Variovorax paradoxus: one gene and its partner. The protein of the gene in region 2 interacts with the protein of the main gene of each other region in a pairwise test. Links are inferred from orthologs where the notes say so. Each region holds a gene or a part of one and is shown on either strand. Other genes may lie near its edges.

Evidence for each region. Proteins that work in one complex are often made in the same cells at the same time.
Region 1: the proteins of QHG62_RS08900 (region 2) and QHG62_RS02225 interact in binary tests that used the Escherichia coli proteins (3 or more experiments, as listed by UniProt). The link is inferred for Variovorax paradoxus from one-to-one orthologs.

The regions. Positions count from the first base shown.
Region 1 is NZ_CP123990.1:474,251-478,674, reverse strand. What follows is about bases 1-2,804. They hold QHG62_RS02225 (rod shape-determining protein), read right to left. Parts: upstream 2,023-2,804; coding sequence 979-2,022; downstream 1-978. Other genes in these bases: gatA (Asp-tRNA(Asn)/Glu-tRNA(Gln) amidotransferase subunit GatA), read left to right, coding at 2,535-2,804; gatC (Asp-tRNA(Asn)/Glu-tRNA(Gln) amidotransferase subunit GatC), read left to right, coding at 2,239-2,538; mreC (rod shape-determining protein MreC), read right to left, coding at 1-895. Also shown: more of gatA, read left to right, coding at 2,805-4,058; Asp-tRNA(Asn)/Glu-tRNA(Gln) amidotransferase subunit GatB, read left to right, coding at 4,060-4,424. UniProt on the Escherichia coli protein: Forms membrane-associated dynamic filaments that are essential for cell shape determination. Acts by regulating cell wall synthesis and cell elongation, and thus cell shape.
Region 2 is NZ_CP123990.1:1,810,083-1,818,367, reverse strand. What follows is about bases 2,630-5,626. They hold QHG62_RS08900 (helix-turn-helix domain-containing protein), read right to left. Parts: upstream 4,619-5,626; coding sequence 3,641-4,618; downstream 2,630-3,640. Other genes in these bases: rlmN (23S rRNA (adenine(2503)-C(2))-methyltransferase RlmN), read right to left, coding at 5,473-5,626; pilW (type IV pilus biogenesis/stability protein PilW), read right to left, coding at 4,611-5,468; ispG (flavodoxin-dependent (E)-4-hydroxy-3-methylbut-2-enyl-diphosphate synthase), read right to left, coding at 2,630-3,644. In the rest of the region: outer membrane protein assembly factor BamB, read right to left, coding at 1-335; QHG62_RS08915 (YfgM family protein), read right to left, coding at 343-1,035; hisS (histidine--tRNA ligase), read right to left, coding at 1,041-2,351; more of ispG, read right to left, coding at 2,367-2,629; more of rlmN, read right to left, coding at 5,627-6,624; ndk (nucleoside-diphosphate kinase), read right to left, coding at 6,646-7,071; QHG62_RS08880 (pseudouridine synthase), read right to left, coding at 7,223-8,285.

The DNA of each region.
Region 1 (4,424 bases), 1.3 Mb from region 2 along the record:
TGCCGCGCGCAGGGGCGGCCGGCGCTGGCGGTGCCGCGGGCGCTCCGGTGGGCGACAGCACCAGCACGTAGCGCGCGGCAGTCACGCGGGCAAGCGGCACGCAGTAGATGCGCGCGAAGGCCGAATCGGCGCGGCGCTCGATGCGCTCGATCTTCGCAACCGGCAGGCCCGGCGGATAGACGCCGTCGACGCCGCTGGTGGAAAGCAGGTCGCCCTCTTGCAGGTCGGCATTGGCGGCCATGAAGCGCAGCTCGAGTCCGGAGCCGTGCGCCGATGCATCGCCGAAGGCGACGCTGCGCACGCCGGTGCGGGTGTTCTGCACCGGAATGGAAAGATCGCGGTCGATGACCAGCGTGACCTCGCTCGTGAAGGGCTGCACCTGCGTCACCTGGCCGAGCACCCCGTTGGCATCGATCACCGGCGAACCGGCTGCCACGCCATGCGTGAGGCCCTGGTCGATGACGATCTTGCGCGTGTACGGGTCGGCGGCGTCGTAGAGCACCTCGGCCGCGCGGCCAGGCGCTTGCGTGGTCTGCCGCAGTTCGAGCAATGCGCGCAGGCGCGCGTTGTCCTGCGCGAGCGTGTCGGCCTGGCTTGCACGTTCGGCCTGCAGCATGAGGGCCTTGCGGGCTTCTTCTTCGTTGCGCTGGGCCTTTTGCAGGTCTTCGAAGTAGCGGCTGCCGCCCATCACCAACTGCACCGGCTTGAGCGCCAGCCATTGCACCGGATACAGAACCGCGCCGACCGCCGCGCGTATGGGCTGCACGAGGTGAAAGCGCGCATCGGCCACCATCAGGAAGAGCGCCAGCGCACCGAAGAAAATCAACTTGCTCAGGGCCGACTGCCCCTGGTTGAACAGGGGCGGGGCTGTGCGATCGAGCGTGCCCAAGGGCATGGTTCAGGCCTGGCTGTGCAACGTCAGATGGCAAAAAGGCCGGCCTGCACAAGCAGGGCCGGCCGATGATGGCAGTGGTGCATTCACTCGCTCGTGAAGATGCTTCCCAAGCGATCCATGCGCTCGAGGGCAATGCCGCAGCCGCGCACCACGCAGGTCAGCGGGTCTTCGGCCACCAGCACCGGCAGGCCGGTTTCCTCGGCCAGCAGGCGGTCGAGGTCGCGCAGCAGTGCGCCGCCGCCGGTCAGCATCATGCCGCGCTCTGCAATGTCGGCGCCCAGCTCGGGCGGCGTTTGCTCCAGCGCGTTCTTCACGGCCGAGACGATGTTGTTGAGGGGGTCGGTCAGGGCTTCCAGCACTTCGTTGCTGCTGATGGTGAAGCTGCGCGGCACGCCTTCGGAAAGGTTGCGGCCCTTGACTTCCATTTCCTTGACTTCGGAGCCGGGGAAGGCCGAGCCGATGTTCTTCTTGATGACTTCGGCCGTCGGCTCGCCGATCAGCATGCCGTAGTTGCGGCGGATGTAGTTGATGATGGCTTCGTCGAAGCGGTCGCCGCCCACGCGCACGGAGCCCTTGTAGACCATGCCGCCCAGGCTGATGACGCCCACTTCGGTGGTGCCGCCGCCGATGTCCACCACCATGGAGCCCGAAGCCTCGCTGACCGGCAGGCCCGCGCCGATGGCTGCGGCCATGGGTTCTTCGATGAGGTACACCGACGTGGCGCCGGCGGCTTCGGCCGCGTCCTTGATGGCGCGGCGCTCGACCTGGGTGGAACCGCAGGGCACGCAGATGATGATGCGCGGGCTCGGCGTGAGCAGCGTGCGCGGGTGCACCATCTTGATGAACTGCTTGATCATCTGCTCGGTGATCACGAAGTCGGCAATCACGCCGTCCTTCATCGGGCGGATTGCCTCGATGTTGCCGGGCACCTTGCCCAGCATGGCCTTGGCTTCGCGGCCGACGGCCTGGATCACCTTCTTGCCGTGGGGGCCGCCTTCATGGCGGATGGCGACGACCGAGGGTTCGTCCAGCACGATGCCCTTGTTGCGGGCAAAGATCAGGGTGTTGGCGGTGCCGAGGTCGATCGCGAGGTCGGTGGAAAAGTACCGACGGAAAGCTCCAAACATGTGCGGAATCCTCTGGAGCACGCCTGCGCGTCGGCAAGTCGTCGCTCTCTGTTTTTTGGTCGTTTGACGGGGTGAATTGATCGTTTTTGGCGCAAAAGCCGGCGCGTTCGCGGGGGTTGCGGCAAAGGCGGGATAATACCTGAATCCCCCTCTGAATCCCGTGTCAGCACCCTCTCCGGCGTGCGAATACTTCCGGTTTTCCAGCCATTTCGACCCATGTCACTTTCCGCTTCAGATATTGCACGCATCGCCTCGCTGGCGAGGCTGCAGCTTGCTTCCGACGAAAGCGAGCGCATGCTCAGCCAGATTAACGGCTTTTTTGATTTAGTCGAACGTATGCGTTCGGTCGACACCGCAGGCGTCGAGCCGCTGGCCCACCCGGTGGCAGCCATCGAGGACATCACGCTGCGCTTGCGCGAAGACGTGGTGAGCGAAACCGACAACCGCGAAGCCAACCAGAAGAGCGCCCCGGCCGTCGAAGCCGGCCTTTTCCTCGTGCCCAAGGTGATCGAATGAGCGGCGAATTGCATCAAATGGGCGTGGTCGAGCTGGCCAAGGCCCTGGCCGACCGCAAGGTTTCGGCGGTCGAGGCCTCCCAGGTTTTCCTGGGCCGCATGAAGACCCACGAATCGCTCGGCACCTTCGTGGACGTGAACGAGGAGGTCACGCTGGTCCAGGCCCGCGCGGCCGACGCGCAGCTCGCCACCGGCAATGCCCCGGCACTGGCCGGCGTGCCCATTGCGCACAAGGACATCTTCGTTACCACCGATTTCGCCACCACCGCGGGCTCGAAGATGCTCGCCGGCTACCGCTCGCCCTTCGATGCCACCGTGGTTCGCCGCCTGGCCGAAGCCGGCGCGGTCACGCTCGGCAAGCTGAGCTGCGACGAATTTGCGATGGGATCGGCCAACGAGAACGTGGCCGTGCCCGCCGTGGGCCACGACAAGGCCGTGCCGGTGCAAAACCCCTGGAACCGTGAGCGCATTCCGGGCGGCTCGTCGGGCGCCAGTGCGGCGGCCGTGGCGGCCCGCCTGGCCCCCGCGGCCACCGGCACCGACACCGGCGGCTCGATCCGCCAGCCGGCCTCGTTCTGCGGCATTACCGGCATCAAGCCGACCTACGGCCGCGCCTCGCGCTACGGCATGGTGGCGTTCGCATCGAGCCTCGACCAGGCCGGCCCCATGGCCCGCTCGGCCGAAGACTGCGCGCTGCTGCTGTCGGCCTTCTGCGGCCCCGACCTGGACCGCGACTCGACCTCGCTCGACAAGCCCGCCGAAGACTTCAGCCGCTCGCTGAACGACTCGCTCGAGGGTCTGCGCATCGGCATACCGAAGGAGTTCTTCGGCGAAGGCGTGGCGCCGGGCGTGCGCGCCGCCGTCGATGCAGCGCTGGCGCAGTACGAAAAGCTCGGCGCCAAGCGCGTCGAAGTGAGCCTGCCGCGCACCGAACTGTCGATTCCCGTGTACTACATCCTGGCCGCGGCCGAGGCGTCGAGCAATCTGAGCCGCTTCGACGGCGTGAAGTTCGGCCACCGCGCCAAGCAGTACAAGGACCTGGGCGACATGTACGAGCGCACGCGCGCCGAAGGCTTCGGCGACGAGGTCAAGCGCCGCATCATGATCGGCACCTACGTGCTCTCGCACGGCTACTACGACGCCTACTACCTGCAGGCGCAAAAGGTGCGCCGCATGATCGCCGACGACTTCCAGCAGGCCTTCAAGCAGTGCGACGTGATTGCCGGCCCCGCCGCGCCGACCACCGCCTGGAAAATTGGCGAACACGGCGACGACCCGGTGGCCGACTACCTGGCCGACATCTTCACGCTGCCCGCCTCGCTGGCCGGCCTGCCCGGCATGAGCGTGCCCGCAGGCTTCGATGACAGCGGCATGCAAGGCTCGAAGCAGGGCATCGGCAAGCCGATGCCCGTGGGCCTGCAACTGATCGGCAACTACTTCGGCGAAGCGAAGCTGCTCGGCGCAGCCCATCGTTTCCAACAAGCCACCGACTGGCACATGCGCACGCCGGAGGGCTTCTGAAATGAGCGAGACCGTGAACACCTTCGAAGCACAACAACAAGGCCGCCCGACCGGCCCGCTGGTGCGCGGCTATGAAGTCATCATCGGCTTCGAGACGCATGCCCAGCTGTCGACCGCGAGCAAGATCTTCAGCCGCGCCTCCACCGCCTTTGGCGCCGAGCCCAACACGCAGGCCTGCGCGGTCGACCTGGCGCTGCCCGGCACGCTGCCCGTGATGAACAAGGGCGCCGTCGAACGCGCCATCAAGCTGGGCCTGGCGCTCGGCTCGCACATTGCGCCGCGCAGCGTGTTTGCGCGCAAGAACTACTTCTACCCCGACCTGCCCAAGGGCTACCAGATCAGCCAGTTCGAGATTCCGGTGGTGCA
Region 2 (8,285 bases):
GCCAGCGAACCGTCGCTGCCGACGCCGGCCGCCAGCTTGGCGCCCACGTTGCCGCGCCAGGTCTCGCGGCCGGCACGGGCATCGATGGCGACCACGGTGCCGTCGGCACCCGCCACGGTCACGATGTCGCCGCTGACATCGGCTGCGAGCGGAAAGCTCACCGCCGGGATGCGCACGCTCCAGGCTTGGCGCACGCCGAACAGGGCGGGGTTGGCGGGCAGTTCGGCCGGCTTGGGCTTGCTGGTGCCAGAGCAGGCGGCCAGCATGGCGACCAGGACAATGGCCGAACCCGCGCGCAGGACAGACGACTCAGGCATGAAACGCTTGGAATTCATATGGCGATCAGGATTTTTGGGGGGCTGCCGGCGTGACCGTGATCACAGGTGCCAGGCTTTTCGGATCGACGCCGGAGGCATTGAGCTTGAATTCGACCAGGCGCCGGTAGTCGGACGTCGGGCCAAGACCGGTCCAGGCCTTGCGGTATTCGGCCTGCGCCTCGTTGCGCTTGCCTTGGGCCATGTAGATGTCGCCCTTGCGATCGGCTACGAGCGGCTCGAACTCCTTGGGCACGTCGCCCGAGAGTTGCTTGAGCGCATCGTCGTACGACTTGCTGTCGAGCAGTTCGGCCGCCAGCCGGAGCTTGGCCACCGCCTTGTAGCCCGGATCGACGGCACTTTCGGCAACCCAGCCGAGGGCCGCGCGCGAACCATCCACATTGCCCTTCTCGTACAGCGCCTTGGCCGCGAGAAGGCCGGCTTGCTGCGCGTAGGCGGTCTTGGCAAAACGCTCTTTCATGTCGCCCAGCACGCGCTGGATGCGTTCGACGTCGCCGGACTGCGCACTGCGTTCGACCTCGTCGTAGAGCGCGGCGGCTTGCGCCGCCTTGCTGCGCTGGAAATACTGCCAGCCGTTCCAGGCCACGAAAGCCCCGGCCACGAGCAATACCACCCAGGTGATCAGGGTGCCGTAGGTGTTCCAGAAATGCTTGAGCTGGTCGAGCTGTTCCTGTTCGTCGAGATCGAGATGGGTTGCCATGCGTATCAGGTGTTGGGAGCCGGCGATTGTAGGGTGGCGGCCCAGGTGGCCACCTCGGCAAGACTGCGGGCGCTCTGCGCACCGCTTCCGTCGCGCAACGACTTGAGAGTCACTTCGCCGCGCGCAAGTTCATCGGCGCCGAAAATCAGCGCGTAGGTGGCGCCGCTGGCGTCGGCTTTCTTGAACTGAGACTTGAAGCTTCCCATGCCGTCGACCGTGGCCGCATGCATCTGCACGCGCACGCCGGCATCTCGCAACTGCTGCAGCGTGCGCAGCACCACCGGCATGGCCGCGGCATCAGGCACCACGGCATAGACATCAGGCACGGGCGCCTCAATGGCCGCGCCCTGCTCTTTCATCAGGTCGAGCACGCGCTCGACGCCCATGGCCCAGCCCACCGCCGGGGCCGGTTTGCCGCCGATCTGCGCGATCAGGTCGTCATAGCGGCCACCGGCGCACACCGTGCCCTGCGAACCGAGGCGATCGGTCACGAACTCGAACACGCTCAGGTTGTAGTAATCAAGGCCGCGCACCAGCCGCGGATTGATCGTGTATGCCACGCCATTCGCATCGAGGATGGCCTTGAGACCGTTGAAGTGGGCTAGCGATTCAGCACCCAGGAAGTCGATCAGCTTCGGCGCCGATTCGACCACTTCCTTCATCGCCGGATTCTTGGTGTCAAGAATGCGAAGCGGATTGCTGTGCAGGCGGCGCTTGCCGTCCTCGTCGAGCTTGTCGGCATGTTTCTCGAAATGGGCAATGAGCTCGGCCCGATGAAGCGCGCGCTCGGCGGGCTGGCCCAGGCTGTTGAGCTCCAGGCGAACGTCGGTCAGGCCGATGGCCTTCCACAGCGCGTTGGCCAGCAGGATCAATTCGGCATCGACGTCCGGACCGGCAAAGCCGAGCGCCTCGGCACCGATCTGGTGAAACTGGCGGAAGCGGCCGCGCTGCGGCTTCTCGCGCCGGAACATCGGCCCCGTGTACCAGAGACGCTTGCCACCGTCGTACAGCATGTTGTGCTCGATGACCGCGCGCACCAGGCCGGCCGTGTTCTCGGGCCGCAATGTCAGGTGGTCGTTGTCCCCGTACTTGTCGGAGCGGTCCTGGAAGGAGTACATCTCCTTTTCGACAATGTCGGTGACCTCTCCGATCCCGCGCACGAACAGCGCCGTGTGCTCCAGGATCGGAGTGCGCACGTTGCGGTATGCAAAGCGCCCCATCAGGTCGCGCACGGTGGCCTCCAGCCACTCCCAGCGCGCCGATTCGGGCGGCAATATGTCGTTCATGCCTTTGACGGCATTCAGTTTTTCAGCCATGAGTCTGCGGAGGTATCAGGCCAGGGCAGCGTGTTTGCCGCCAAAGCGCTTTTCGATGTAGTTTTCGACGAGCTGATGGAACTCGTTGGCGATATTGTCGCCGCGCAGCGTCAGGGCCTTTTCGCCGTCGATGAAGACGGGTGCGGCGGGTGCTTCGCCGGTGCCGGGCAGGCTGATGCCGATGTCGGCATGCTTGCTTTCGCCGGGGCCGTTGACGATGCAGCCCATGACGGCCACCTTCATGGTTTCGACGCCTGGATATTTCTTGCGCCACACCGGCATCTGCATGCGCAGGTAGTCGTCGATCTGCTTGGCGAGTTCCTGGAAGGTGGTGCTCGTGGTGCGGCCGCAGCCCGGGCAGGCCGTCACGCTCGGCACGAACACCCGCAATCCCAGCGCCTGCAGGATTTCGTTGGCGATCAGCACCTCTTGCGTGCGCGACTCGCCTGGCTGCGGCGTGAGCGACACGCGAATCGTGTCGCCGATGCCCTCTTGCAACAGGATCGAAAGCGCCGTCGCCGAAGCCACGGTGCCCTTGGTGCCCATGCCGGCTTCGGTAAGGCCAAGGTGCAGCGGGTATTCGCAGCGTCGGGCAAGTTCGCGGTAGACCGAGATCAGGTCTTGCACGCCGCTCACCTTGCACGAAAGGATGACCTGGTTGCCGGCCATGCCCATCGACTCGGCCAGCTTGGCGGATTCGATGGCCGAGGTGATCAGCGCCTCGTACATCACCTGCTTGGCGTCCCAGGGGTCGGCACGCTGGCTGTTGATGTCCATGAGGCTGGCGAGCAACTCCTGGTCGAGGCTGCCCCAGTTCACGCCGATGCGCACGGGCTTGTTCCACCGCATGGCCGCATCGATCATCTGGCCAAACTGGCGGTCGCGCTTGTCGCCCTTGCCCACGTTGCCGGGATTGATGCGGTACTTGCTCAGCGCCTCGGCGCACGCCGGATAGTCGGTCAACAGGCGATGCCCGTTGTAATGAAAGTCGCCGATCAGCGGCACATCGACGCCCATGCGGTCGAGCTGCTCGCGGATGTAGGGCACCTGGGCCGCCGCCTCCGGCGTGTTGACCGTGATGCGCACCATCTCCGAACCCGCGGTGGCGAGCTCCTTCACCTGGATGGCCGTGCCGATGGCGTCGACCGTGTCGGTGTTGGTCATGGACTGCACCCGCACGGGCGCGTCGCCGCCCACCGTGACGGTGCGCGCGCCCCAGACCACTTGCGCCTGGCGCGAGCGGCGCGCCTTTGGCGCCGCCGATTCAATGGGTTGAGGAGTGCAGTCGTTCAAGATGTCACCTCAAAACGCGCCACGCCGCCACCGCGCGTGACAGGCTTCAGATCGTAGGGCTTTCCGCGCACTTGCACATCGACCGCCGATGCGCGCCCAACCACCACCGACAGCGGTAGCGCGCCGGACAACCCGACAGTTTCGCCTGCTTGCACGATGCGGCGCAGCAACTGCTTGCCGCCGGCTTCGGTGACCGTGACCCAGCAGTCCTCGCGCGCGACCAGGACCAGCGGCTGGCCGCCCGCAGCGGCAGGCGCTGAAACAGTTGCCGCTGCGCTGGTGGCAGGCAAGGCTGCAGCGGGCTGCGCGCCCGATGCCGCAGGTGCGGCAGGCGTTCCGGTTGCTGCGGTTGCCGTAGTCGTCGCCGCAGGCGGCACGGGCGAAACCGGTGTGTTCTCGACGACGGATGCCCCGCCCGGAGCCGATGCGGCCGAGGGCGCCTCGGCCGCAGAGCCTGTCTCGGCCTCGCTTCGCGCGGTCCATCGCGACACGGCAGAGCCGATCTGGTCGAAGGCCGATTGCGGTAGCCAGAACAGCACACCTGCGCCGACCAGCAGCAGCGCGACGACGATCAGCAGCGCGCGCGACGGCAGCGCGTTGGAGCGGTTGCCGTTCCAGCGCGGCGTGCCGGAAACGATGTTGCTGTTGAGCGTGCGATCGGCCGCCGCCAGGGGTGCGCGCTGTGCACCCGGCAGCTTTGCAAGCACTGGGGCCGCATCGATCCGCAATGCGCGGCAGACGCTGCTTGCCAAGGCGCGCGCAAAGACCGGGTCGGGCAGCGAATCGATATCGTCCGCCTCGAGCGCCATGAGCTTCTGCGGCGGCACCTTCAGGGCCGCGGCCACCATTTCGATATGCAGGCCATGAGCCTCGCGCGCCTCGCGAAGCATGTCGCCGGCCGTCTTGTGCGTGATGTCGCCTTCCTCGAGCGGCAGCGCCGCGGAAGTGCCGAACTCCGAAACCCGTTCAGTCATTGAAATTCCCGCGCTCGTACGCTATTGCCTCCCGGGACTGCGGAAAGCGCCGTTGCAGTTGCCCTCCCAACTGCGCAACTGCCTCGCGGTTGTTGAGCCGTCGTTCGATCTTGATGCCGAGCCAAAGCGTCTCGGCACTGGCCGAGGGGCTGTTGTTGACGCGGCGAATGTAGAACTGCGCGCGCGACCATTCTTCGCGCTGCGCCAGCAGCGAGGCCAGGTTGAAGCCGACCACCGGGTTGCCGGCATCGATTTCGTAGGCCTGCAAGAGGCTGCGCTCCGCCTCCGGACGCTGCCCGGCCTTGAGCTGGCAGACGCCTTGCGTCATGAGCGTCTTGGAGCGGTCGGTGTAGCTGGGTACCGCGAGCGCAGCGGCAAACTGCTGGGCCGCATCGCCGTAACGGTTCTGCTGGCAGAGCAGCCAGCCGTAGTTGTGCCGCACGTTGGCGTCGCGCGGGTTGATGGCAATGGCGCGGCGGAAGCTGTCTTCGGCCATGCCGGCATCTTCCAGACGCATGTAGACAAGGCCTCGCAGGCTATAGGCATCCGCGTAGTTGGGATCGGCAACAAGTGCCTGCTTGATTTCGTCCAGCGCCACAGTGTTCTGGCCGTGCTCGAAGTAGCCTGCAGCAAGCTCCATGCGCAGACGGGCGCGGCGCTGGCGGCTGCTTTCGTCGGACTCGGTCACGATCTCGGCGCCCTTGCCCGAGGAGCTCGTGTCGGCCAGGCTGGTGGTGGTGGTCCGCGTGTTGACACAGCCCCCGAGCAATAACGCCACGGCCACACCGGCAAAGCTTGCGGCCAGCAGCCGCTGCGCGCTCGCGGTGGTCATCGGAAAGGCCATGCTCATTGAATCAGTGCTCCAGGGGGGTGGTCTTGCGAATCGGATGCAAAACAACGGGGCGTTCCGACACCACACGGCGCTGAGCCATGCGCTCGGCCGCCCGGGTGCGGTCCTTGACGTCGCCGGCCAGCTGTCCGCACGCCGCGTCGATGTCGTCGCCGCGCGTCTTGCGCACGGTGGTCACGAGGCCGGCCTCGCTCAGCGTCTTGGCAAATGCCAGCACACGCGGCTGCGGCGAGCGCAGGAGGCCCGAGGCCGGAAACGGATTGAACGGAATCAGGTTGAACTTGCACGAGACACCGTGGGTGCGAACAAGCTCCACCAGTTGCCGTGCATGCTCGGGCTGGTCGTTCACGCCATCGAGCATGCAGTATTCGAAAGTGATGAAGTCGCGCGGCGCGTGCACAAGGTAGCGCTTGCAGGCTTCGAGCAATTCGGCAATGGGGTACTTGCGATTGAGCGGCACCAGGTCGTCGCGCAACGCGTCGTTGGGCGCGTGCAGCGACACGGCCATGGCCACCGGACAATCGGCGCCAAGGCGATCGATCATCGGCACTACGCCCGAGGTCGATACGGTCACGCGCCGGCGCGACAGCCCGTAGGCGTTATCGTCGAGCATGGTGCGCAGCGCGGGGACCAATGCCGAGTAGTTCTGCAGCGGCTCGCCCATGCCCATCATCACCACGTTGGAAATGACACGCTCGTCGCGCTTCAGGTGCTTGCGCAGAAAGTGTTCGGCAAACCAGAGCTGGGCGACGATTTCGCCCGTGCTCAGGTTGCGGCTGAAGCCTTGGTGCCCCGTGGAGCAAAAGCGGCAACCCACCGCGCAGCCGGCTTGAGACGACACGCACAATGTGCCGCGGTCGTCTTCGGGAATGAATACGGCTTCGACGGCATTGCCGTCGCCGACGTCGAACAGCCACTTGATCGTGCCGTCCTTGGATTCGTGCTGCGTGAGAACCGGAAGGGCCTCGACGCGAGCGGTGGTGGCGAGCTTCTCGCGCAGCGACTTGGCCAGATCGGTCATTTGGGCGAAGTCGCTGGCGCCACGCTGGTGGATCCAGCGGAACAGCTGCGTGGCGCGGAATCGCTTCTCGCCGAGCTTTTCGCAGAACGCAGCCAGCCCCTCGAGATCGAATTCGAGCAAGTTGGCCGTGGTCATGAAATCAGCCGGGATACGGCTTCAGCGCGCGTAGACGTTGAGGCCGGCGAAGAAGAATGCCACTTCGTTCGCTGCGGTTTCGGGGGCGTCCGAACCGTGCACGGCGTTGGCGTCGATGCTGTCGGCGAAGTCGGCGCGGATGGTGCCGGCGGCGGCCTTCTTCGGGTCCGTGGCGCCCATCAGGTCGCGGTTCTTGGCAATGGCGTTCTCGCCTTCGAGCACTTGCACGAACACGGGGCCGGAGATCATGAACTCGACGAGATCCTTGAAGAAAGGACGCTCTTTGTGGACCGAGTAGAACTGCTCGGCTTCGTTGCGCGAGAGATGCACCAGCTTGGCGGCGACAACCTTGAGGCCGGCAGCTTCGAAGCGGGAAACGATCTTGCCGATGACGTTCTTTGCGACGGCGTCGGGCTTGATGATGGAGAGGGTACGTTCGATAGCCATTGAAGTGCTTCCTGAGCTTTGATTTTGAAGTGTTTTGTCACAACTGCAACGAATATGTTGCGTCGTTCATCGACAAAGCCTCTGATTTTAACCGGCGCAGCCCCCGGGGTTGGTGAAAACCCCGCGAAAGGCTGCGCTGGACAGCAGGCTTTCAGCGCCCGCGACGCCGGTTTCCGCCCGGGCCGCCCTGCCCGCCGAAGCCGCCGCCTGCAGAACCACCCCCTCCGCGGCGTCCCGGGCCTTGGCGCTGCTCTTTCCGCTGGCGCGAAAAGCTGTCGGCGCCGATATAGCCCAGCGAGGTCTTCATGGGATCGGGCTGGTTCGCGCCGCTTGGCGGACGCTCTTCGCCCTGGCGGTTGCCACGGTTGTTGTTGTTGCCACGCCGCCCTTGCGGCGGCATGGCCGCATTGCCTCCGCCGCCCCGGTTGCCGCGCCCTCCACGATCGCCACGCGGCGGACGGCCGTCGCCCAGCGGATTCGGAATGGGCGGCTCGCGGCCGTCGTCGCGTGGTTCGCGCATGTCGCGCGGCGGTTGGCCGCCACCGGCGTTGCGATTGCCGCGGCGCTTCTTGTTGCGTCCGTTCCGGCCGCCACCCGCGCCATCTTGCCCGCCCGGTCCGCGCTGCTGTTGCTGCGGACGCGGCGCACCGCCGCCGGAGGCCTGGAACAACGCGCTGATGTCGCGCTCGTCGAGTTCCATCCAGGCGCCGCGTTTCAGGCCGCGTGGAAGCACCATGGCACCGTAGCGGATACGGATCAGGCGGCTGACCGCGTGCCCGACCGATTCGAACAGGCGCCGCACTTCGCGGTTGCGGCCCTCGGAAATGGTGACGCGATACCAGCAGTTCGAGCCTTCGCCGCCGCCCTCTTCGATGGTGCCGAACTGGGCCATGCCATCGTCGAGACGCACGCCTTCGAGCAGCTTCTTCTTTTCGTCGGCGCTGAGTGCACCGAGCACGCGCACGGCGTACTCGCGCTCCAGGCCGAAGCGGGGGTGCATCAGCTGGTTGGCCAGATCGCCGGAGCTGCTGAACAGCAGCAGGCCTTCGGTGTTCAAGTCGAGCCGGCCGACCGATTGCCACTTGCCCTGCTGCAGCCGAGGCAGCTTGCGGAACACCGTCGGACGGTTCTGCGGGTCGTCGTGCGTGACGACCTCGCCCACGGGCTTGTGATACGCGATGACGCGCGGCGGAGGCGGCGCGATGCGGTAGCGG